2 regions of the Paenibacillus andongensis genome follow, and region 1 is predicted to be linked to the other one. Evidence: riboswitches for the same ligand, from Rfam matches in the RefSeq annotation. Region 1 holds a riboswitch; the other holds the start of a gene.

Evidence for each region. A riboswitch is a leader RNA that binds a small molecule or an ion and turns the genes downstream of it on or off. The one in region 1 is predicted to bind cyclic di-GMP.
Region 2: it holds a riboswitch for cyclic di-GMP, as region 1 does, so the genes downstream of both, NYR53_RS32915 (putative bifunctional diguanylate cyclase/phosphodiesterase) here and NYR53_RS25520 (hypothetical protein) in region 1, are expected to answer to the same signal.

What each region holds. Positions count from the first base shown of each region.
Region 1 is NZ_CP104467.1:5,690,241-5,701,295, reverse strand. It holds gene ytvI (sporulation integral membrane protein YtvI) at 1-41, opposite strand, end outside; gene map (type I methionyl aminopeptidase) at 61-807, opposite strand; gene NYR53_RS25560 (winged helix-turn-helix transcriptional regulator) at 846-1,205, opposite strand; gene NYR53_RS25555 (heme biosynthesis protein HemY) at 1,424-1,726, shown strand; gene NYR53_RS25550 (YuzB family protein) at 1,726-1,947, shown strand; gene NYR53_RS25545 (glutathione peroxidase) at 2,002-2,496, opposite strand; gene NYR53_RS25540 (esterase-like activity of phytase family protein) at 2,688-4,178, shown strand; gene NYR53_RS25535 (TIGR01777 family oxidoreductase) at 4,232-5,116, opposite strand; gene NYR53_RS25530 (UCP032817 domain-containing protein) at 5,229-6,239, shown strand; gene NYR53_RS25525 (MDR family MFS transporter) at 7,335-8,558, shown strand; cyclic di-GMP riboswitch class I at 8,668-8,761, shown strand; gene NYR53_RS25520 (hypothetical protein) at 8,866-9,171, shown strand; gene NYR53_RS25515 (exopolyphosphatase) at 9,308-10,222, shown strand; gene gloA2 (SMU1112c/YaeR family gloxylase I-like metalloprotein) at 10,299-10,694, shown strand; gene NYR53_RS25505 (hypothetical protein) at 10,684-10,812, shown strand; gene NYR53_RS25500 (MarR family winged helix-turn-helix transcriptional regulator) at 10,994-11,055, shown strand, end outside.
Region 2 is NZ_CP104467.1:7,325,307-7,336,361, reverse strand. It holds gene NYR53_RS32930 (S-layer homology domain-containing protein) at 1-1,326, shown strand, start outside; gene NYR53_RS32925 (hypothetical protein) at 1,471-1,632, opposite strand; gene ilvA (threonine ammonia-lyase IlvA) at 1,799-3,055, shown strand; cyclic di-GMP riboswitch class I at 3,120-3,208, shown strand; gene NYR53_RS32915 (putative bifunctional diguanylate cyclase/phosphodiesterase) at 3,295-4,833, shown strand; gene NYR53_RS32910 (BMP family lipoprotein) at 5,090-6,157, shown strand; gene NYR53_RS32905 (ABC transporter ATP-binding protein) at 6,287-7,828, shown strand; gene NYR53_RS32900 (ABC transporter permease) at 7,821-8,900, shown strand; gene NYR53_RS32895 (ABC transporter permease) at 8,902-9,885, shown strand; gene NYR53_RS32890 (methyl-accepting chemotaxis protein) at 10,075-11,055, shown strand, end outside.

The DNA of each region.
Region 1 (11,055 bases):
TCAAAAGCTGTTCTCCAATATTTTTTGTAAAAAGAAAGCATGCATGTTCCTCCAGGATCATTATTGTTCGGTTAAAATAATCGGTCCTTGGCTAGTAATCGCAATGGTGTGTTCGTACTGAGCGGAAAGACTGCCGTCATAAGTTCTTGCTGTCCATCCGTCTTGATCAACTTTGGAATGGTATTTACCGACATTTAGCATCGGTTCAATTGTGAAGACCATGCCTTCTTTAATCCGCGGCCCTTTGCCAGCTGGCCCATAATGAGGCACTTGCGGCTCTTCATGCATCTCGGAGCCAATCCCGTGTCCGATAAAATCTCTTACAACGGAAAAACCATGAGATTCGGCATACACCTGAATGGCATGCGACACATCGCCGATACGGTTGCCGGGAATGGCTTGCTCAATTCCTTTGTAAAGAGATTCTTTCGTTACTTGCAGCAACTTCTCGGCAACCGGAGAAATGTTACCCACAGCATAGGACCACGCGGAGTCAGCCAACCAACCATCTATACGAACAACCATGTCGATGGTTACAATATCGCCGTCATTCAGGGGCTCCTTCTTAGGAAAACCGTGACAGATCACGTCGTTGACGGAAGCACAAGTAGCATATGGATAACCGTGATACCCTTTTTGCTCAGGAGTGGCTCCGTGTTTAGCCAGAAAGCCCTCTACGAATTGGTCGATTTCCCAGGAGGTAATACCAGGTCGGATCATTTTGGCAATTTCTTTATGGCAATCAGCCAGGATACGGCCTGCTCGGCCCATTTTTTCTATTTGTTCTTTTGATTTGATTGTAATCATCAAGCTCCACTCCTCTGGTGATAGTCCCTAATTAGTCATTATGTCCACTTTGCTGACCATAACTTCATTTCTTTTATTATTTGATGCAAATCCTGGCCCTTCGGTGTCAAGGTATACTCGACCGTAACAGGAACCGTAGGGTAAGCCATTCGTTCCAAAACCCCATGTTCCTCGAGGTGACGAAGGATATCCGTTAATGATTTAGGGCTTACTCCAGTTATCTGGCGCTGCAGCTCGCCGAAACGCTTCGTTCCGCAAAATAATTCGCGAAGCACGAGAAAAGCCCATTTTCCACCAATAACTTCAAGTGTTCTTTCCACTGAGCATTCGATTTCTTTGGGTACTTTAGGAACATAGTTGCTGAGTGGAGCGACTTTTTCATTCTCTAGGGTTGACATAAGATCGCTTCCTTTCAATTTGGATGTAATATAGACTAACTTTTATGTAAGTTAGTTTCTTCCGTGTAATTAGTGTTCTTTGTGCTTACTACTATGTATTCTAAAGTTCGTTAAGTGAATTAGCAATAGGAAGGCATGACCTTGGACAAAGGTTGATTTCGTGCCTTAGATTCTTTACAATAAGAAATAAAAAATTAAGTTTCAGGAGATGTGTACATATGAACGTCAAAATTTCACGCAATGCAGCTAAAGTACTTCAGTTGGAGCTTGATAAAGAAGAAAACAAAGGATTATTGGTTCGCGTACAAGTGACTCATTCACACGGTGACCATGCTCACTATGGTTTGGGTCTTGACGATAAATCAGAAAATGACGTCCTTGTAAGCACGGATAAAGGTATTGACGTTATTCTTGATAAAAATGAACCTTTGCTGGATGGCATCCGTATTGATTACTTCTACACACCAGAAGAAGGCTTCATGATTACGAACCCAAGCAAGGGGAATCACGGAGATCACTAATGCGCAATGATATTCGCATTTGTGATAAATGCAAACACATGAAGGTGAAGACGGCCCTTTCTAAAATAAGTGTCATTGCCCCCGATGCTGAAGTCAAAGTTGCCTGCAAATCATATTGCGGTCCTTGTTCCCGATTTGCATTTATTTTTATTAATGGACGCTATGTGACAGCACCAACAGAAGACGAAGTGATTGAAAAGGTCAAAAAGTATGTAAAATAAAGAAAAAGCATCCGCCCGCTTTGGGATTGGATGCTTTTCTTCATTTCAATAGGATTAAGCATGAACAGCTGATTTCTCTAACAGCTTGCGAATTTGGCTGTCTATTTTGCTTGGTGAAGTAGTAGGGGAGAAGCGTTTAATCACATTGCCTTGCTGATCAACTAGAAACTTTGTGAAATTCCATTTGATGCTTGAACCAAGTAGTCCTGATGCCTGTTTTTTCAAGTATTGGTAAAGCGGATGGGCGTCTGCGCCGTTCACATTGATTTTGGAGAACAAAGGAAAGTTAACACCGAAATTAATTTGGCAAGTTTGCTCGACTTGAGCGTCGTCGCCGGGCTCCTGATCCTTAAACTGATTGCATGGAAATCCTAACACGCTAAAACCTTGTTCTTTATATGTGTCATGGAGCTCTTGAAGTCCTTTGAATTGAGGAGCAAATCCGCACTGTGTTGCGGTATTTACAATAAGCAGCACTTGACCTTGATAATCGGCAAGAGACTTTTCTTCACCGCGGATCGTGCGAGCTGTAAATTGATGAACGTTCAAAAGGGTCACCCTCTTCATTTTATTTTACACAATTTAATTGTATACAAATTCAATGAGTTTGAAAAGCTATTTTTTTGCCACATACGGGGGTTCCTTATTTTTACAATTTTTTCATATCCCTCTGACACTCCGCGAATATATAAACATTATGCTTATCAAAGTGAAAGTTTATTAGATGATGGAGGGTTACTATGAAAAGATTACTCAGAAGAAAACGACTGCTTATTGTACTTGCGGCCATTTGTGCCGTTTCTACAACAACTGTCGTATCCGCAGGACAAGCTACTTTGGAGGCTATCGCTGTGAAGTTTCAGCTAACCTCTGGTGGGAAAACGCTTACGCTTGATAAAGATCCCGTTGTCATTAACGGAAGCACATATGTTCCTCTTCGCACCATTGGTGAAGCGCTTGGCAAACAGATCGAATGGAATGAATGGAATCAATCCATCTCGCTCAAAGATATTCCTAAAGTGACTGGTAAATATGAGTGGAAAAATGCTCCCGTGCTTGATAAAGGTATTCAAGAAGGCGGTTTCTCCGGTCTTGTCCACTTGCCTAAAGATGCGGCAGATACGTTCTATACGTTAGCGGATCGTGGACCCAACGGTGAAGTAGGTAAAGATAAACTACGCACATTCCCGATCGACAACTATAATCCTCGTATTTATAAATTCAAAATTACGAACGGAAACATTGAAGTCTTGGAAACCATCAAACTATCGCTTCCGGATGGCAAATTAGATAAAGTAAGCAATAGCAAATACATAACAGGATTGCCGAACTTGGTTGGAATCGATGAAGTGCCGTACGATGAGAAAGGTGTTACGAAGCTTGCGTATGATCCGGACGGTCTTGATTTGGAAGGTATCGCGTATAGTCCTGCTGATGATACATTTTGGCTTTCAGATGAGTACCGCCCATCTATTCTTCAAGTGAAACGTGATGGCACGATACTAGGACGTTACGTCCCTAAAGGCGCTAAAGACAAGCTCGTTCAAGCTGGTGCCCAAACGCCAATTTTTGATACACTGCCTGAAGTATACAATACGCGTATTTCCAACCGTGGATTTGAAGGGGTGTCGATTTCCCCAGACGGCAAATTTTTGTACACGTCCATTCAAAGTCCAATGGCAAATCCGGACAAGAAAACAGGGGAGTCTTCCAGAAATCTGCGTATCCTCAAAATGGATCTAGCAACGAAACAAATCGTGGGCGAGTATGTTTATGTGGCTGAACAAGCTGGCATGTTCGTCAAAGTGAACCAAAAAGATATCGTGATCAGTGATCTCTCCGCACTATCCAGTGATGTGCTGCTAGTTGATGAGCGTGATAAGAATGCGGGTGCTGATGCACAGCTGAAACGAATTTACAAATCTGATTTCTCTAAAGCTACGAATATTTTAGGAACAGATACAAGCAAAAACCTGGAAAGCCTATCCATTCAGCAGCTTAAAGACCAAGGCATTCAACCAGTGAGCAAAGAATTAATTGTGGATATTGCTAAACTAGGATACCCGTATGAGAAGATTGAAGGCTTGACGGTTGTTGACAAAAATACAATTGCGATTGTAAACGACAATGACTTCGGTATTAGCTATGATGATAAAGGCGTATTAACATTAACAAACGCACCTACGCAATTACAACTTATTCAAGTTTCAGACGATTTATCCACGAAATAAAAGTAAACGAAAACCCAGCTCATCGAGGCACTCGGTGGTCTGGGTTTTATTATTTAAACAATATCAGCGAGGGCTTTATCTACGAAAGAATACTTAAACGTAAAGCCATGCTCTAATAAAACGCGAGGGAGCACCTTTTGACCTTCCAAAAGTAGGGTAGATAACTCACCGAACATCACTTTTAAAATAAACGCGGGAAGCGGGAATAGATTAGGTCTTCGCATCGCATTCGCTAATACCCGTCCAAACTCTTTATTCGTGACCGGATTCGGCGCTGTTGCATTAACAGGACCTATAATCGTTTCGTTCTGAATGCAGAATTCGATAAGCCTCACCATATCAACGATGTGAATCCAAGAGAGCCATTGCTTGCCGCTGCCAATCGGACCGCCAACACCAAGTTTATAAGGCAAGGCCATTTTTGGGAATGCACCTTCCTTGCCGTCTAGAACAAGCCCCACGCGGACTTTTACAATACGTGTTCCCTTTATCTGATCAGCCGCGACTTCCCACTGCTCGACTACACGCGATAAGAAATCGACAGGGCGGTGCGGACTTCGTTCGTCAAAGGATTCGGTTTCTGAGGTACCGTAAACGGACATACCTGAGGCATTGACGACGACTTTCGGTTTCACTTCCATGCGTTCAACAAGCTGAGCCACTTGCTCAGCCGCCTTTAGTCTGGACTCAACGATTCGTTCTTTGGCTGCAGCTGTCCAGCGCTGATTAATCGACTCGCCGGCCAAATTCACAATAGCATCCAGTCCTGTGAATGCACTCGAATCCATCTGTAGTTGATCCCAAGTGACGGTGCGTACATGCTCTACAACCGCTTTGGGTGAACGTGAAATATTGATGACTTCATGACCTTGCTGCAGCAAATGAAATATCAATCGTTTGCCAATAAATCCGCTGCCACCGGTTACGGCTATTTTCATCCTTCAGCACCTCCTTTCTATTTATTATAGGGCCTATATACAATGTTTTCCAATCGGTGTTATTCTTCTCCTTACATTACTGTGTTATATTGGAAATAGGGAGGGATGCCAAATGTTTCGTTTTTTATTTCGAAAATCACCCAAACCGTCTAAGAAAAGCCGTGTAGGGAAATCCAAACCGAGCTTTCGAGCTTCAGATTTACCCCAAGGACTTGGTTTGCTAAAAGGTGTTCCATTAGATCGAATCGTTGCTAAGCTGAATAGTGCACTTCCACTCGATTATGTAGAAAGACTTCAATATCGCGTAAAAGCTGGGAATCCTTCCATGTCCGATGACGAGTTTGCCTGTAAATGGTTCGAATTAAAACGATTTTTCCTGATGAATCTCATTTTAAAAAGAACCCCGATGTTTAGCAGCGAAATCGATGAGATTTGGCATGAGATGCTGATGTTTACGAGAGAATATCAGCGGTTCGGGGATCAATTCGCAGGTGGCGCTATTCATCATTCACCTGAACGCGAGCCGAAGCAAATGCCAGGTGAACGTGCCTGGTTTGATTGGGTCTATGCGCATTTGTTCGAGTTCGCTCCAACCAGTTCGCGGTGCTGGAACGGATTTTTCCGCAATCCGTTGGATGAGGAGCGAACAGATTTGCTTCGCAAAGCGAATGAAGATGAAATCGCCGAGCAATGGTTCGATATGGAGCAGGCGAAGCGATATCCAGAAATTGCAGAGACGATCCGCATCCTCATTAAGCAGGCGATTCATGAAGCTAGACATTCAGCGAATAGCCGTAGGTTTGAGGACACAGGCTGGAAGGATTCACTAACAAACCCGAACAACTTGGTGTACATGGCAGGTGCCATGATGTTCTTCTCCATTCAGGATAGTGATAACTTTACAAGCGGGATGAACGCTCAGTGGCCTATGAATGAAAATAACCATAATAACAAGCACAGCAACTGTTCTTCATCGGGTTGTGGAGGCTCTGGTGGTAGCGGCGATAGTTCTGGAGATCAAGGCGGCGGCAGCAGCTGCAGCAGCGGCAGCAGTTGCAGCTCAGGCTCTTCATGCTCGTCAGGATCGAGCTGCGGGTCTAGTTGCGGCGGTGGCGGCAGCTAGGTTAAGCCGTGGAACAGTAAGAACATAGAGAACAGAGAGAACACAGAGAATACAAAGAACAGAGAGAACAGAGAGAACAGAGAGAACAGAGAGAACAGAGAGAACAGAGAGAACAGAGAGAACAGAGAGAACAGAGAGAACACAATGAACACAGAGAACACAAAGAACAGTAGACACGCTCGTTTGCACTCTTCGTCGGAGAGTGCTTTTTGTTTGAGTATGGGAGGAAGCCGAGCCTACTCTTAAAATTAGCTTCACATATGAAAGTGCAGCATTACTGACTCCCAGCTCGACGGAACGTAGATACCTTATTTTGCTCGAAACCGCGTATTTCATGGTTTCGCGGAATGAGGAGCCGCTATTTCACGCGTCAGAGGTGTAAAAATCGCAAAAACACTAAAATAGCGTCCCCTCGTTCCGCATAAGGGCCCATATCGACATAATAACGGAAAATAGCGGCTCCTCGTTCCCCTTGAGTCTCGGATCAGCAGCTTAGTACCGAAATTTTGAAATTACTTCTACTGTAACCACCGATAACGGAGCATGTCACATGCCCAATACAGGCAATCGGGGATCTATCCTCCTATAAAGTAGAATCCAGCTGCTATATCTGCCAACCCAACGCTTGCCATCTTTTAGAGTAACTAGTACCCCCAGCTTCAACGAATGGTGATATCACTTACGCCGGAACCCCCATCTTAACAAAGTAGATAATCTCGCCTTCCACAGCCTTGTAATTTGATGCAAAAAGTGCAGGTAATTTCTGCTCAAACTAGCTGTTGCTAGGCAGAAGCTGCAAAAACTACATCTAAATCTACCACTTCAGGCTAAAAAGCCGGATTCGCTTTAAATTTGATGTACAAAATGCATGATAACTCTCCCAATAAGCCGCTTTTAACAAATTTAGATGTACATTTTGCATCCATGCTTGTCGAGAACCAACCTGAACCCCGCCATCCTGACACGATCCCGCGCGCCACATTCGAAATTTAGAACAAATTGAAGACACATATCGTCATTTTTCGTGTATAATTGGAATTCGGTGTCGATTTCTTTGACCCACGGTAAATTAAGCGGCGATAGGAGTCCTTTTAAATGAATCGGTTACGTGGTTTTCTAAGTTCTTATCATCCTATTGTACATACGTTAATTCTTGGAACCGTTATGGCTCGGGCAGCATCCTCCATGAGTTTGCCTTTTCTCGCGATTTATTTAGCTAGACATACGTCGATGAGCGCGGTGATGATCGGAATTGTCATCGGAATGGGTTCTTTGGCTGGAACCGTAGGCGGCTTTATTGGGGGCACCTTATCGGACCGATTCGGTAGGCGCATTATTATGCTGGCTGCGCTTTTTGGCTGGGCATTCGTGTTCTTAGGCTTCGGCATAGTTAAATTACCAATCCTTTTTATGCTGCTAAATATGCTGAACGGCTTGTGCCGGTCATTTTATGAGCCTGTATCTCAGGCGTTGATGGCCGATCTCACAGAACCTGCGAAGAGACTTAAGGTGTTTTCGATGCGGTATATGGCTATCAATGTAGGAGTTGCTGTCGGACCACTTTTGGGTGCCTTTTTCGCTACGATGAACGGTGCGCTGCCTTTTCTTATTACAGGAACCATTTATTTTATTTATGCGGTCACCCTTTATGCACTGCTCATCGTTTTTGGCATCAAGAAAATCGAGGGTGAGAAGAAATCTTCAGTTACCTTTGTTTCTGCTTTGCGAGTGATTCGCAGTGATGTTACTTTTCGATTGTATATCCTTGGCGGTATTATTGGAGCTATCGGCTACTCACAGGTGATGGTGACACTTTCGCAATATTTGGAGCATAGTTTTGTGGATGGTGTGAAAATGTTTGCGATCTTAATGAGTGTGAACGCGATTGTGGTTATCGCCATGCAGATTCCACTTACTCGTTGGGCTGAGAAGTACACGCCACTTGCTGCAATAATAGTTGGTAACCTAATGTTTGCGTTAGGGGATGTTGGCTTTGCATTTTCCCACTCGCTGGTATGGCTTATTATTTCGATGGGTATTTTCACCTTTGGCGAGATTTTAAATTATCCTGCTGCTAATATGTTGATTGACAAATTAGCTCCCGAGCATATGCGTGGCACGTATTTTGGTGCTCAAACACTAACGAACATAGGCCACTTTATTGGACCTTGGGTTGGTGGGTTCTTGTTAGTGTCTTATGGTGGAAATACGTTGTATGTTCTTATGGCCGTTCTTACGATTACCGGGTCCTTTTTTTATTGGAGAGGCTCTATTCGTCAAATAATGTTAAAAAATACGTCGAAAAAAGAATTTTTTTGAAAAATATTGCAAAATTAGTTCTTAGGAACTATTCGATTTCAAAACGAGTTCCCGTATCCTTGAGAGAGTAGATATTTATTACTTAGCTCTTCAGATAGTTAGAAAGACATCTCGACAAAGGCAAAGCTGGCGAAAGCCAGTGACGCAAAGCTAAAGGGGCTTCCTTGTCCTAAAACCGGACTCGCAGCCAGCCAGCCGCCGAACGATTGGGTATCAACATCAGAACCCCTCCGATCGGTTCACTATGGTGGGGTTTTTCTCTCTGTCATAACAAATTTATGTAAAAATAAAAGGAGGATCCAGCAGCATGCAATCTGAAGGAATACTACAAGAAGAACAAAAAGTGACTTCGTTATGTGGTAACCATGTTGCCCGTTTGGTACCTTCCACGGATGGACCGAAGCTCATGATTAATCGGGAAGAGTACGCGTTAAATGAAGCTTGTTGGGATGTTGAAATGTTTCATGGGAGAAACAACAGCATCTTGATTTTTTACTGGAAAGGCGAAGTTAAACTTTCGGTTAAAATGCCGCCGATGTCGCAAATTGAAGCATTTTTGACAAGGCTCTATCAATGCTTATCATCCAAATTAAGAACGGTACAGCCTATCTAGGCGTATCGTTTTTTTTATTACCAGCTGTAAGGGTTATGTAAAGACAAAATCATTGTCACAAATTGACACTAGCTGATATAATGAATCTCATAGGTTTTAGTAGTGCTTAGGAACTATTATTAGGGGGATACATAGCATGAGATTAATCACACGTTCGGATTTTGATGGTTTAGTATGCGCGATGCTTTTCAAAAAGTTAAACATGGTAGATGAGATGAAATTTGTCCATCCCAAAGATATGCAGGACGGTTTGATTGAGGTTTCAGAAAACGATATTTTGGCCAATGTCCCTTATGTAGCGGGTTGTGGCTTGTGGTTCGATCATCATTCCAGTGAACTTGAGCGGATGGGGGAGAAGGTTGAATTCAAAGGAGAAACCCGTATCGCGCCAAGTGCGGCACGTGTTGTTTATGATTACTATGGAGGGCGAGAGACCTTCGGAGATATCGACGATATTATGCGCGGGGTGGATAAAGCGGATTCGGCGCAGTTCAGCAAAGAAGATATTTTGAATCCGAGCGGATGGGATTTATTATCTTTTATCATGGATGCTCGAACGGGTTTAGGGCGTTATCGCGATTATCGGATCAGTAACTATCAATTGATGGAAGATCTCGTGGAGCACTGTGCAACAATGTCCGTTCATGAGATTATGGAATTGCCAGATGTGAAAGAGCGCGTGGCGCGGTATTTCGAATTAGATGCCTTATATCGTGATATGCTTCAAACCTATACGCGGACGGAAGGCAATGTTATTATTACCGACCTTCGTGATGTGGAAACCATCTATCCAGGGAACCGTTTCATGGTGTATGCCCTGTATCCAGAGCAAAATATCTCGATTTGGGTCATCGATGGCCGAAATAAACAAAACTGCGTCTTTGCTTGTGGACACAGCATTGTGAATCGCACATCGAAAACGAATATTGGTAACTTGATGCTTCAAAATGGTGGAGGCGGTCATCATGCAGCAGGTACTTGCCAAGTTGACTATGTGAACGCTGAGGAAGTTTTGAAGAAAATTGTTGAAACGATGCGAACAGACGGATAAAATGAATGAAACGGACCGCAGGATGGGGAGTTCCCGGAATGCGGTTTTTCACGAAATGGGGACAGGAGGGAATGGAGTGGAGTTAGCACAAATTCATCATGTGGCAATCATTAGCTCAAATTATGAGCGATCGAAACACTTCTATGTCGATTTACTTGGATTAACGGTCATACACGAAACATATCGTGCAGAACGTGACTCCTATAAGTTGGATTTGCGCATCGGGAAGACCGAACAGCAGATCGAGTTATTTTCATTTCCGAACCCTCCGCTGCGAGTTAACCAGCCTGAGGCAAGGGGCCTTAGGCATTTGGCTTTTGTTGTGCCGAATATGGAACAAAGCGTTAAAGAACTTGAGAGCAAGGGGATTGCGGTAGAACCGGTGCGGATTGATCCTATTACCGGTGACCAATATACTTTTTTTGCAGATCCGGATGGGCTGCCCTTGGAGTTGGTGGAACATGCCAAATGATCGTCAAGAAAGGACTGAACAGGAGCCGAAGCTGCGGTTTGCCAAAGGCTGCTTATGGAGTATTCTTGTGTCCATTCCCCTATGGGCATTATTGATTTGGTTTTTGTTTATAAAATAAAATCCCTCACTAGCTTGATCTGACCGCTGCATACATGCAGCTAGGTCGGATGAGCCGTTGAGGGATTTTTATTTACTTGTCCGTTGAAAAAGTCTGCGGGATTTTTGTTGTAAATGCAATAAAAATGAAGTACTATTTTCTTACGACATTTTAAAAATACATGATTAGCGGAGTTGCAAATATGAAGGAAATTCTACGTGAGGTTGGAATGATTGCAAGGTCTTTGGATTCGATAAGTAATAT
Region 2 (11,055 bases), 1.6 Mb from region 1:
ACAGGGGAAACCAATTCGAACTGGAATTTAAGTTGGAATGAGGCGACTGAGAAGGATTCCAAAGTTAAAATCGTTGGCAAAGGCGCATGGGCTAGCGTGAACAGCAAGACCGGAGAGATTATGAATTTCAACAGTTACATCCCTTACGGACCTGACGCTGATAAAGATATTGAGGGTAAAATTGCTCTGGAAGATGCGATAACAAAAGGTGTTGATTTTGTGAAAAAGCAGCTTCCTGCTTATACCGATCAGTTGTCGCTTCGTGCACAAACGGCTAAAAGTTATTCGGAAGATCAGCTGAAGCATATGCGTAATTGGGATATTAGTTTTAAGCGTGTGATTGATGGTGTGAATGCCGGGAACGAAGAAGTAACGGTAAGCATCGATCGTGTGACTGGTCAAATTGTCGGCTATCACTTCTCCATCAGCAATATGCCATATCCACTGCAAAAGCCGCAGGTGATGGCGATTGATAAAGCCAAGGATCTCTGGCTCGCGCAGTTCGACATCAAGTTAAATTATGTGGCCCAAGGCAGCGGGTTCATCGGTGGCATTCCACTGGAGAAATACAGAGTGATGGTAGCGGCTGGGGATGTTCCGCAATCCATGGATATGAAAACAGACGGGAAACTCGAAGCCAAGCTTGTCTATTCACTCGTTCCCAAATTCAACCGTGAACCTTTCCTCTTGGATGCGCAAAACGGTCAATGGCGGAATAGTGAAACGGGTGAAGTGATTTCCTTGGATAAAGTGACAGTAAGCGACATTGACCATCACTGGGCTAAAAATGAGCTTCAGCTTATGCTCGATTATCAAGCGCTGGATGTGAAGGATGGCAAAGTAAATCCAGATCAAACGATCCAACGGGGTGAGTTGGTTAAAATGCTTGTTATTGCCATGAATGGCGGTAACGGTGGTATTTATTACGGGGCAGAACGGAAGGCGTCTTTCGCCGATGTGAGCAAATCTTCTCCTTATTTTGCCTATGTCGAAAATGCGGTTGATCGCGGTTTGCTGGATGTAGGTGCTGATTTCAATCCGGAAGCTGCAATGAATCGAGAAGAAATGGCTCAGCTAATTGTGAAGGCGCTAGGCTACAAGAGTCTAACGAAGTTCGATGGTATTTTCAATGGTAATTTCGCAGATGCTGTTAAGCTTAAGCATGTTGGTGACGCAGCGATTGTGGTGGGGCTGAATATTATGTCTCTGAATGATGGACAATTTGAACCTCAGCAAGAAGTGACAAAAGCACAGGCGGCTAGCGCCTTCTACCGCTTCTTGCAAAAACGTTCTGAGCTTCAGGAGCAGCCTCGGTACTATTACTAAGTAAGAGCTCGAGTTAGTTAACTCCTCTCATAACCATAAAAGAAGCCTCTAAATCCACTTATTAGTGGGTTTGAGGCTTCTTGTGGTTGAGCGGGAAATAGATGTTAATGTACCCTCTCTGATTAGGGCTCTTACATCCTAGCTCTAGAACATTGGGAATACATAACGAACTAGGAAATACAGAACGCCGAAAATGATGACGATATAAGCAGCGTATTTGATGAAAGTAGAAGCAACTAGACTGGAATCCGATTTTTTCTCCACATGGCGTTCTTCGATATCGATATTGCGAGGCTGAGTCGACATTTGAATCACTCCTTTGAAGTTGTATTGCTATGTAATACCCTGCTGGGCATGAAGTGAAACACAGGAAGAGCGCTGCCAATATTATTTTCGTACAGGCGGACAGAGTTGTGCTACAATAATCTGTAAAACTTTAATAGCTTAATGTGGAGAAAGGAAGTAAGAGAAAATGGTTGTTTCCAGTAAAGTAGGTTTGGAAGATATTATTAGGGCCAATCATGTGCTCAGCAGGGTGATCGAACCATCGCCTCTGCAACGCAATGAGCTGCTCTCTAACTTGTATGAATGCAACGTTTATCTTAAACGTGAAGATATGCAAATTGTTCGTTCTTTCAAAATTCGCGGAGCGTATAATGTGATCCAAAGCTTAACACCGGAGGAACGCGAAGCGGGTGTCGTGTGTGCGAGCGCTGGCAATCATGCGCAGGGCGTGGCTTACTCCTGTAAACAGCTCGGTATTGAAGGCAAAATCTTCATGCCGACTACAACGCCTAGACAAAAGATTTCCCAAGTTAAGCTATTCGGCGGATCTTTTGTTGAAGTTATTCTCACAGGTGATTCATTCGATGATTCCTCTAACCAAGCCAAGGCCTACTGTGCTCAAGAGAATAAGGTGTTCATACACCCTTTCGATGATGTCCGTACGATTGCCGGGCAAGGCACGGTTGGCCTCGAGATTTTGAATCAAATGCCCGAATCTCCTGACTTCATCTTTGCAACGATTGGCGGAGGCGGCCTTGCAGCGGGAGTTGCGACCTATCTGGATAGTGTTTCTCCACGAACGCGCATCATCGGTGTTGAGCCGGAGGGCGCGGCAAGCATGACGGAAGCGCTGAAGCAGGGGAAGGTCGTGACCTTATCCACGATTGATAAGTTCGTAGATGGAGCAGCCGTGAAGCAAGTGGGCGAGCTTACCTTTGAGATTTGCAAAGAAAAGCTGGAGGATATCGTCATTGTTCCTTCCGGCAAGGAATGTACAACCATTCTGGAACTTTACAACAATAACGCGATTGTCATTGAGCCCGCCGGCGCACTCCCGGTCGCAGCGCTTGATGCCTATCGGGAGCAGATTCGCGGTAAGAATGTGGTCTGTATCATCAGCGGTGGCAACAATGACATTGACCGTATGCAGCAGATTAAAGAAAGATCGCTTGTGTATGAAGGCTTGAAGCACTACTTTATTCTTAATTTTCCGCAGCGTGCTGGAGCCTTGCGCGAATTTCTGGAAGAAGTCTTAGGACCCACAGACGATATTACTCGATTTGAGTATACGAAAAAAAATAATAGGGACGATGCTCCGGCGCTGGTCGGCATTGAGCTCAAAAATAAAGATGACTACGAGGGGCTTATTGAGCGCCTATCTCAGAAAGATTATGGCTATATTGAAATAAATAAGGATCCCAAGCTCTTTAACTTGCTTATTTAAGGAAAAATAGCCAAATGTGGAATGAATATGATATAGTTAATTAGTCCCATTTATTGCTTCTTAATATCGTAAAAGGCAAACTTATCGAAAGATAAGGACGCAAAGCTTCAGATCTAAGGTTGCCCTCGCAACAATGATGGCTGGGCTGCCGACAGGTTGCAGTTTACCTAAACAGGTACACCTACGGCTATTCCGATTCGGAATAGCCTTTTTTTAATATCAGATACGGAGGTTTAAGAATGAGAGGCATATTTTCTAAGTGGATACAGCAAATGAAAGCGCAAACGTTGGTCTATATGGGCGTACTGGGCTTCTTTTTGTTGACCGTGAATCTACTTGCTGCTGCTTCTTTCTCCTTTTCACCTTACGTTTTCATTAGTATGCTTGTTCAAGCACTAATCTGTTTATTTTTTGCGAAGAGTATCCATCAATTGCTCCTTACTAGCAAAGAGCAGGAAGAAAAGAGCAAACAACTAGCCTTTCTTGCCTATCACGATACATTGACGGGATTACCCAATCGCCGTTTGTTTAATGACCGATTGGAGCGGGCACTTCTGCACGCGAAGCGTAATGAGCAACTGGCGGCTGTTATGTTTCTGGACATGGACAGGTTCAAAGATGTCAACGATTCATTAGGTCATGCCTATGGTGATCGTTTAATCCGCCTTGCAGCAGAACGTTTGCTGGGATGCCTGCGGGGATCGGATACGGTGTACCGCCAAGGTGGCGACGAGTTTACTATTTTACTAGAATCTTTTGCAAAACCTGATGACGCAAGAGTTGTAGCTTCTCGAATTCAAATGGCTCTGGAAGAGCCTTTTATCCTGGATGGGATGCCAGTAACCATAACGGCTAGTATAGGGATAGCTCTGTATCCGTTAGATGGCCAGCTGCCTGAGCAGCTTATGGCGTTTGCAGATGAAGCGATGTTTGCGGCCAAAAACCGGGGACATAACCAGTTCCAATTCTATGCCTCTGACATCGATGCCATGGTGAAGAGCAAAGCTCACATAGAGAAAGAGCTTCGATCGGCCTTAGATAACAATCAATTTGAAATCCTATATCAGCCTCAATATGAAATAACAAACCGTAAATTAATCGGAATGGAAGCGATCATTCATTGGAGCAAGGGAGACAACCTCCTAGCACATAGCATGGATTGGAAGAAAGCAGCCGAGGAAATGGGCTTCATGATCCCTATCGGGAAATGGGCTGTACGAACGGCTTGCAGACAGATGAGAATCTGGCAGGACGAGGGCTATACACCGCTGAGAATGACCCTAACAGTAACAGCTTCGCAGTTTAAAGATGAGCATTTTATTGAAGAAATTGCTGTTGTTTTGAAAGAAACAAGTATTGATCCGATGTTGGTGGAACTGGACCTTACGGAAAGTATCACATCATCTAATGTACAAGAGGCTAGCGAGAAATTGATTATGCTGAAGAAATTCGGTGTGCGTATCGTGATGGATGACTTGTGTACAGGCCTATTTACACGAAGCGGGCTCGAAGGGATGCCGCTTGATAGCGTTAAATTAGATAGTAATTTGATTCGGGATTTGGTAGACGACAATGAGAATCAACTGCTGGCTGCTGCCATTATTCGCATGGCTCACCGTCTAGGTCTGAATTTAATTGCAAAGGGTGTTGAAACAGAGGAACAACTTGAGCATTTGAGACTTTTGCAGTGCACGGAAGTGCAAGGAATGCTGTTTAGCAGCCCGCTGGGAACCGAACAATTCATGAGACTTATGAACGATAAAATTAACAAAGGGTAATCTAGATTTTATTGACCGGTGGTAGTATAATAAATAATTGGGGCTTGAAACCTATATTGTAGGGGCTTACAAAAAGACCATGTCAACTTGTATGACATAACGAATTATGTTATTTTGCAGGTGTATCGCTTTTCTCTTGGGTTTCAACATGATACACTCATCTATAGCCAGTCTTACATAATTTAACTTATTTTGGTCAACCTACAATGTAAGATTTCACGGTTTTAAATTAAATGATTCTATGGGGGTAATAATGATGAAGAAAATGCTTTCAACAGCTCTTATGGCTGTAACGGTTTCTGCATTGGCTCTTTCCGGCTGTGCCAAAAAAGAAGAAACGAAACCGGCGGCTTCAGCAACTCCAGCTACTACTGCAGCAGCTTCAGCAGCGCCAAGCAACAATAGCGGTAAAGACTTCAAAATCGGAATGGTTACCGATATTGGTGGCGTCAACGATAAATCTTTTAACCAAAGTGCATGGGAAGGTTTGAAGGCGCTTGAGAAACAAACAGGCGTTAAAGTGAAAAACCTTGAGAGTAAAGGCGATGCAGATTATACGCCTAACTTAAACCAATTCGTTAAAGACGGCTACAACCTGACTTGGGGTATCGGCTTCTTGATGGGCGATGCACTAAAAACAGTAGCCACACAAAACCCTAATGCTAAATTAGCGATCATTGATAATGTCGTTGAAGCTCCAAACGTAGAATCCGTAACATTCTCTGAGCAAGAAGGTTCTTACCTTGTTGGGGTAGTTGCAGGTCTAACAACAAAATCCAACAAAATCGGTTTCGTTGGCGGTATCGACATCCCGGTTATCAAACGTTTTGAAGCTGGTTTCGTAGCTGGCGTTAAAGCGGTTAATCCAAATGCTAAAGTTCAAATTAACTATACAGGCGCTTTTGATAAGCCTGATCTTGGTAAAGCAGCAGCAGCTACGATCTACAACGATGGCGCTGATGTTATTTTCCACGCAGCTGGTTCCACTGGTAACGGTGTATTTAACGAAGCGAAAGACCGCGCGAAAAACGGTAAAAAGGTTTGGGTTATCGGCGTAGATAAAGACCAATCCCTTGAATTCGGCGATGAAGTCACACTGACTTCCATGTTGAAACGTGTTGACACAGCCGTTGTTCGTGTTTCCAAAGACATTATCGACAACAAATTCCAAGGTGGTAAAGTGGTTACACTTGGTCTGAAAGATGACGGCGTAGGCCTTCCTGAAACTTCCAAGAAAAACGTAACACCTGAAATCTTGAAAAAAGTTGACGATTACAAAGCAAAAATCATCAGCGGCGAAATCAAAGTTCCTGAAAAACCTTAATTAAGGTATAAAAGGCATTGCGGTTACGAACGATAGATTTGTTTCTGTTCAAACAAGGCTAGTTATAATAACTAGCCTTGTTCTTTAGTTTAAGAGGTAATTAAAAAAATTGATCCTTAGGGTGATCTGATGAGTGAAGTAGTCCCTGTTGTTGAACTTTGCAACATTACGAAGCGGTTTCCAGGCATAGTGGCGAATGATGCCATTAGTTTAAAGCTGATGAAGGGTGAAATTCATGCCTTGCTTGGCGAAAATGGCGCGGGTAAATCAACACTAATGAACATTGTGTTCGGACTTTATCAGCCGGATGAAGGTAACATTAAAGTACAAGGCAAAGAAGTATTTATTGATAGTCCGAATCGTGCTATCGAGCTTGGCATTGGTATGGTGCATCAGCATTTCAAGCTGGTTCAGCCATTTACCGTGACAGAAAACATCATTTTGGGCATGGAGCCTAAAAAAGGATCAAAAATCGATTACAAAACAGCGCAAGACAAAGTACGCAAGTTATCGGAGCAATACGGTTTGCGTGTGGATCCCAAAGCGAGAATTGAAGATATCTCCGTCGGCATGCAGCAGCGTGTGGAAATATTGAAAACGCTGTATCGCGGCGCCGATATTCTTATTTTTGATGAACCGACAGCTGTACTAACGCCGCAAGAGATTAGTGAATTGATGGTCATTATGCGTAATCTCGTCAAAGAGGGCAAATCCATCATTCTCATTACACATAAGCTGAAAGAAATTATGGAGATCGCCGATACTGTGACGATCATTCGTCGGGGCAAAGTGATTGATTCGTTGGATATTTCGAAGACGAATCCACAGATTCTGGCGGAGAAGATGGTCGGACGCGACGTCTCCTTCAAAGTGAACAAGCAGGATGTGAAGCTCGGAGAGCCCGTTCTCCAGGTGCAAGAACTCGTTGCGCGTAATCAGCAGGGTTTGCCTGCTCTGAAGGGGCTTAATTTTGAGGTGAAAGCCGGAGAAATTCTGGGCATCGCCGGTGTAGATGGCAACGGACAGAGTGAATTAATCGAGGCATTAACCGGGCTGCGCTCCATTGATAGCGGTCGTGTGCTGCTGATGGGAAGCGATATTACCAACCATACGCCGAGAGAGATCTCCGAGGCTGGATTGTCGCATATTCCGGAGGACAGGCATAAGCACGGACTCGTGCTCGATTTTACCATGAGTGAGAACATGGTGCTGGAAACGTATTTCCATCCTGCGTATAACAAAGCTGGCTTCTTGAATTATGAAGCTATTGATCGCCATGCGGAAGCGTTGATTAAGCAGTTCGACGTTAGAACGCCAAGTATCTACAATAAAGCGCGATCTTTGTCGGGTGGTAATCAACAAAAGGCGATTATTGCCAGGGAAATATATAAAAATCCCAATCTTCTCATTGCTGCGCAGCCGACGCGGGGATTGGATGTCGGTGCCATTGAGTTCGTGCATCGTCAATTGATCGAGCAGCGGAACAAAGGCAAAGCTGTACTGTTGATTTCTTTTGAGCTGGATGAAATTATGAATGTGTCGGATCGCATTGCCGTCATCTATGAAGGACAGATTGTGGGAGAAGTGCTGCCGCAGGAGACGAACGATCAAGAGATTGGACTTCTCATGGCCGGCAGTAAGCGCACAGAGAAAGGAGCTGCTCATGAATAAGGTTGCTCGCATTTTTACAAGTGAATCAGCGGTGAATCCGATCGTGGCGATTATACTTGGGCTGCTATTCGGAGCACTCGTAATGCTGGCAGGCGGATATAACCCAATTGCCGCCTATGGAGCGCTATTTTCTCGTATTTTCGGTAATTCGTATGATATAGGTGAATCCATTCGTGCCATTACCCCGCTTATTTTGACGGGATTATCCGTCGCATTCGCATTTCGTACAGGCTTGTTTAATATCGGTGCTGAAGGGCAATTCGTCATGGGTATGACGGGGGCCACATTTATTGGTGTCAAAGTGACAGGTCTTCCATGGATTATTCATGCTCCGTTAGCAGTTATCGTCGGTGCACTTATTGGTGGACTGTGGGGAGCTATTGCGGGCTATTTGAAAGCAAAGCGTGGAGTTAACGAAGTTATTACAACGATTATGTTGAACTGGATCGCTTTGTTCCTGTCGAATTATATCATTAATCAATTTCTTCTAGAACCGAAGCAGCAGCGCTCCTACATGATCCAAGAATCGGCATCTCTGAGCATCACATGGCTATCGGCTATGCTGGAGAATGCGAGGATGCACTGGGGCACTCTCATTGCGATACTCGCAGCGATTGTATTCTATATCATCTTGTGGAAAACAAAGCAAGGCTACGAGCTGCGTGCCGTTGGTCATAACATCGATGCCGCGAAATATGCCGGAATGAACGTGAACAAAAACATTATTAAAGCGATGTTTATTTCGGGCGTTTTTGCCGGGCTAGCGGGCGTTTTTGAAGTTCTTGGTGTATTCCATTATCAAGTGGTTTCGGCAGGCTTCCCAGGTTACGGCTTTGATGGGATTGCGGTATCCCTGCTAGGTGCTAACAATCCAATAGGGATTGTGCTCGGAGCCGCATTGTTTGGCGGATTGTCGTACGGTTCAGCGGGCATGAGTTTCGGTGCTGATGTGCCGCCGGAGATTATCCGTATTGTCATCGGTTCGGTCATCTTCTTCGTCGCAACCCAAGGTATCGTTAAATGGGTGCTCATCCCGTTTTATAGTAAACGCAAGAAAGAGAGGGCTACGTAACATGGACCTGCTCACCATGCTTAACGCGTTTTTCACGAAATTTAGTGAACTTATCAACACGACGCTCGTCTATTCGACAGCGCTCATCTTTGGAGCCTTGGGTGGGATTTACTCAGAGCGCTCCGGGGTAGTCAATATCGGGATTGAGGGTCTCATGGTTTCCGGGGCATTTGCTTCGGCCGTCGGCGCATATTATGCAGAAGAGGCGAATATGGGTGTCTGGTCCCCGTGGATCGGTTTACTGACTGCCATGTTATTTGCGCTCATTTTTGCTCTGATTCATGCGGTAGCCACGATTTCGTTCAAAGCCAATCAAGTCATCAGCGGTGTAGTGATTAACTTCTTGGCAGCAGGCGTAACGTTGTATTTGGTCAAAGTACTGTTCCATGGTGCTGGTCAAACAGAAACGTTAAACGATGTGTTTTCCAAATGGGAAATTCCGATTTTGTCCAAAATACCGTATATCGGATATGCATTCTTCAATGCCTATCCGACAACTTACATTGCCTTGATTCTCGTCGCGGTTACCTACTATGTGCTGTTCAAGACGCCTTTCGGTCTGCGACTTCGTTCCGTTGGGGAACACCCGAGTGCCGCGGATACCGTAGGGGTTAAAGTGAAGCGAATTCGCTACATCGCTGTGTTGATCAGTGGTCTGTTAGGCGGACTTGGCGGGGCTACCATTACGCTCACGACAACAAGTGCCTTCTCACATAACACGATATCAGGTCAAGGTTTTATAGCGATGGCCGCGATGATTTTCGGTAAATGGCATCCCGTTGGCGCACTGGGCGCAGCAGTCTTCTTCGGAATGGCGCAGGCGCTCAACAACTTCATGCGGTTGTTCGAATTCTCGAAAAATATTCCGCAGGAATTCCTCTACATGCTGCCTTATGTACTGACCATTTTAGTACTGGCAGGCGCAGTAGGCCGGGCTAAAGCACCATCAGCCCTTGGTGAACCTTACGATCCAGGTAAGCGATAAAATTAAAAACATGCATGGCTATGGGAGTATTCCCGCGGCTGTGCATGTTTTTTTTGTTCCTGCTATTGTCAATAATTACCACGCATGACGTGTCGGGAAATACAGGGGAAATGTCGAATCATGGCGAAATTCCAATCCACCTAGCTATTTTTCATAAATTAGTTGACTGCGGAAGGAAGAATGCCACAAATGTCTGTATTACGAACCTTGTTAGGAGCCAAGTCGCTCAAGGTGAAAATGACGCTGCTGCTGCTTGCCGTCTCACTTGTCCCTCTTTTGATCTCTATGCTTATCCTTACCTCTCAATCCTCTTCTGTTGTTGAGTCGGACACCAAAAATCAGCAAATGCATCTTGCGGAGCTTAGTACGAGCGAGATCAATGCCTGGCTGAATGGCAAAATTGCTTCGATGCAATCCGTTGTTAAAGCCCATCCAGAGTTCTTGAATGGGAAGTCGAACACGATCTTACCCGTGCTGAAAATTATGGCGGAGAGCGATCCGGAAGTGTATCGATTTGCCTATATTGATCCGCAAGGCATGTCCATTGACACAGCTGGCGAAAAGCTGGACGCAAACAAATTTGATAATTTTAAGAAAGCTACTGTGGATAAGAAAGTAGCGGTGTCCGAAATCATCAAGGAGGAAAGCAGCGGTAAAAACATTATCATCATTGATGTTCCGCTCGTGGACGGCAATGGCGATTTCCGCGGTATCGTGCAATCTTTCCTCTTTCCTGAGCAAATGCTGTCCATCATCAACCGTATCAAATTCGGTGAAACAGGTTACGGCTACCTTCTCTCACCAAGCGGTACATATCTCGTTCACCCGAAAAAAACGGGGCAAAAGCTAGAGCAATCATCTACGGCAGAGAAGATAGCTCTTTACAAAAATACGGTATTCAAGGATAAGAGCGGGTATATCCTATATAAAGAGCCAGATGGTACGCTGAAGTCAGCTGCTTTTCAAACCATTGAAGCCACGGGATGGAAGCTTATATTGACCGGGGAGCAAGCGGAAGTATTCCAGAAAGTAAATCTCCTAAAGAAAAATGCAGCCATCATGCTAGCTATTTCTGCGCTGCTTGTCATTATACTTGCTATGATCGTCTCACAGATGATGATTCGCCCAATCACGACAATTTCATCCCTCATGCAGCGAGTAGGGCAGGGT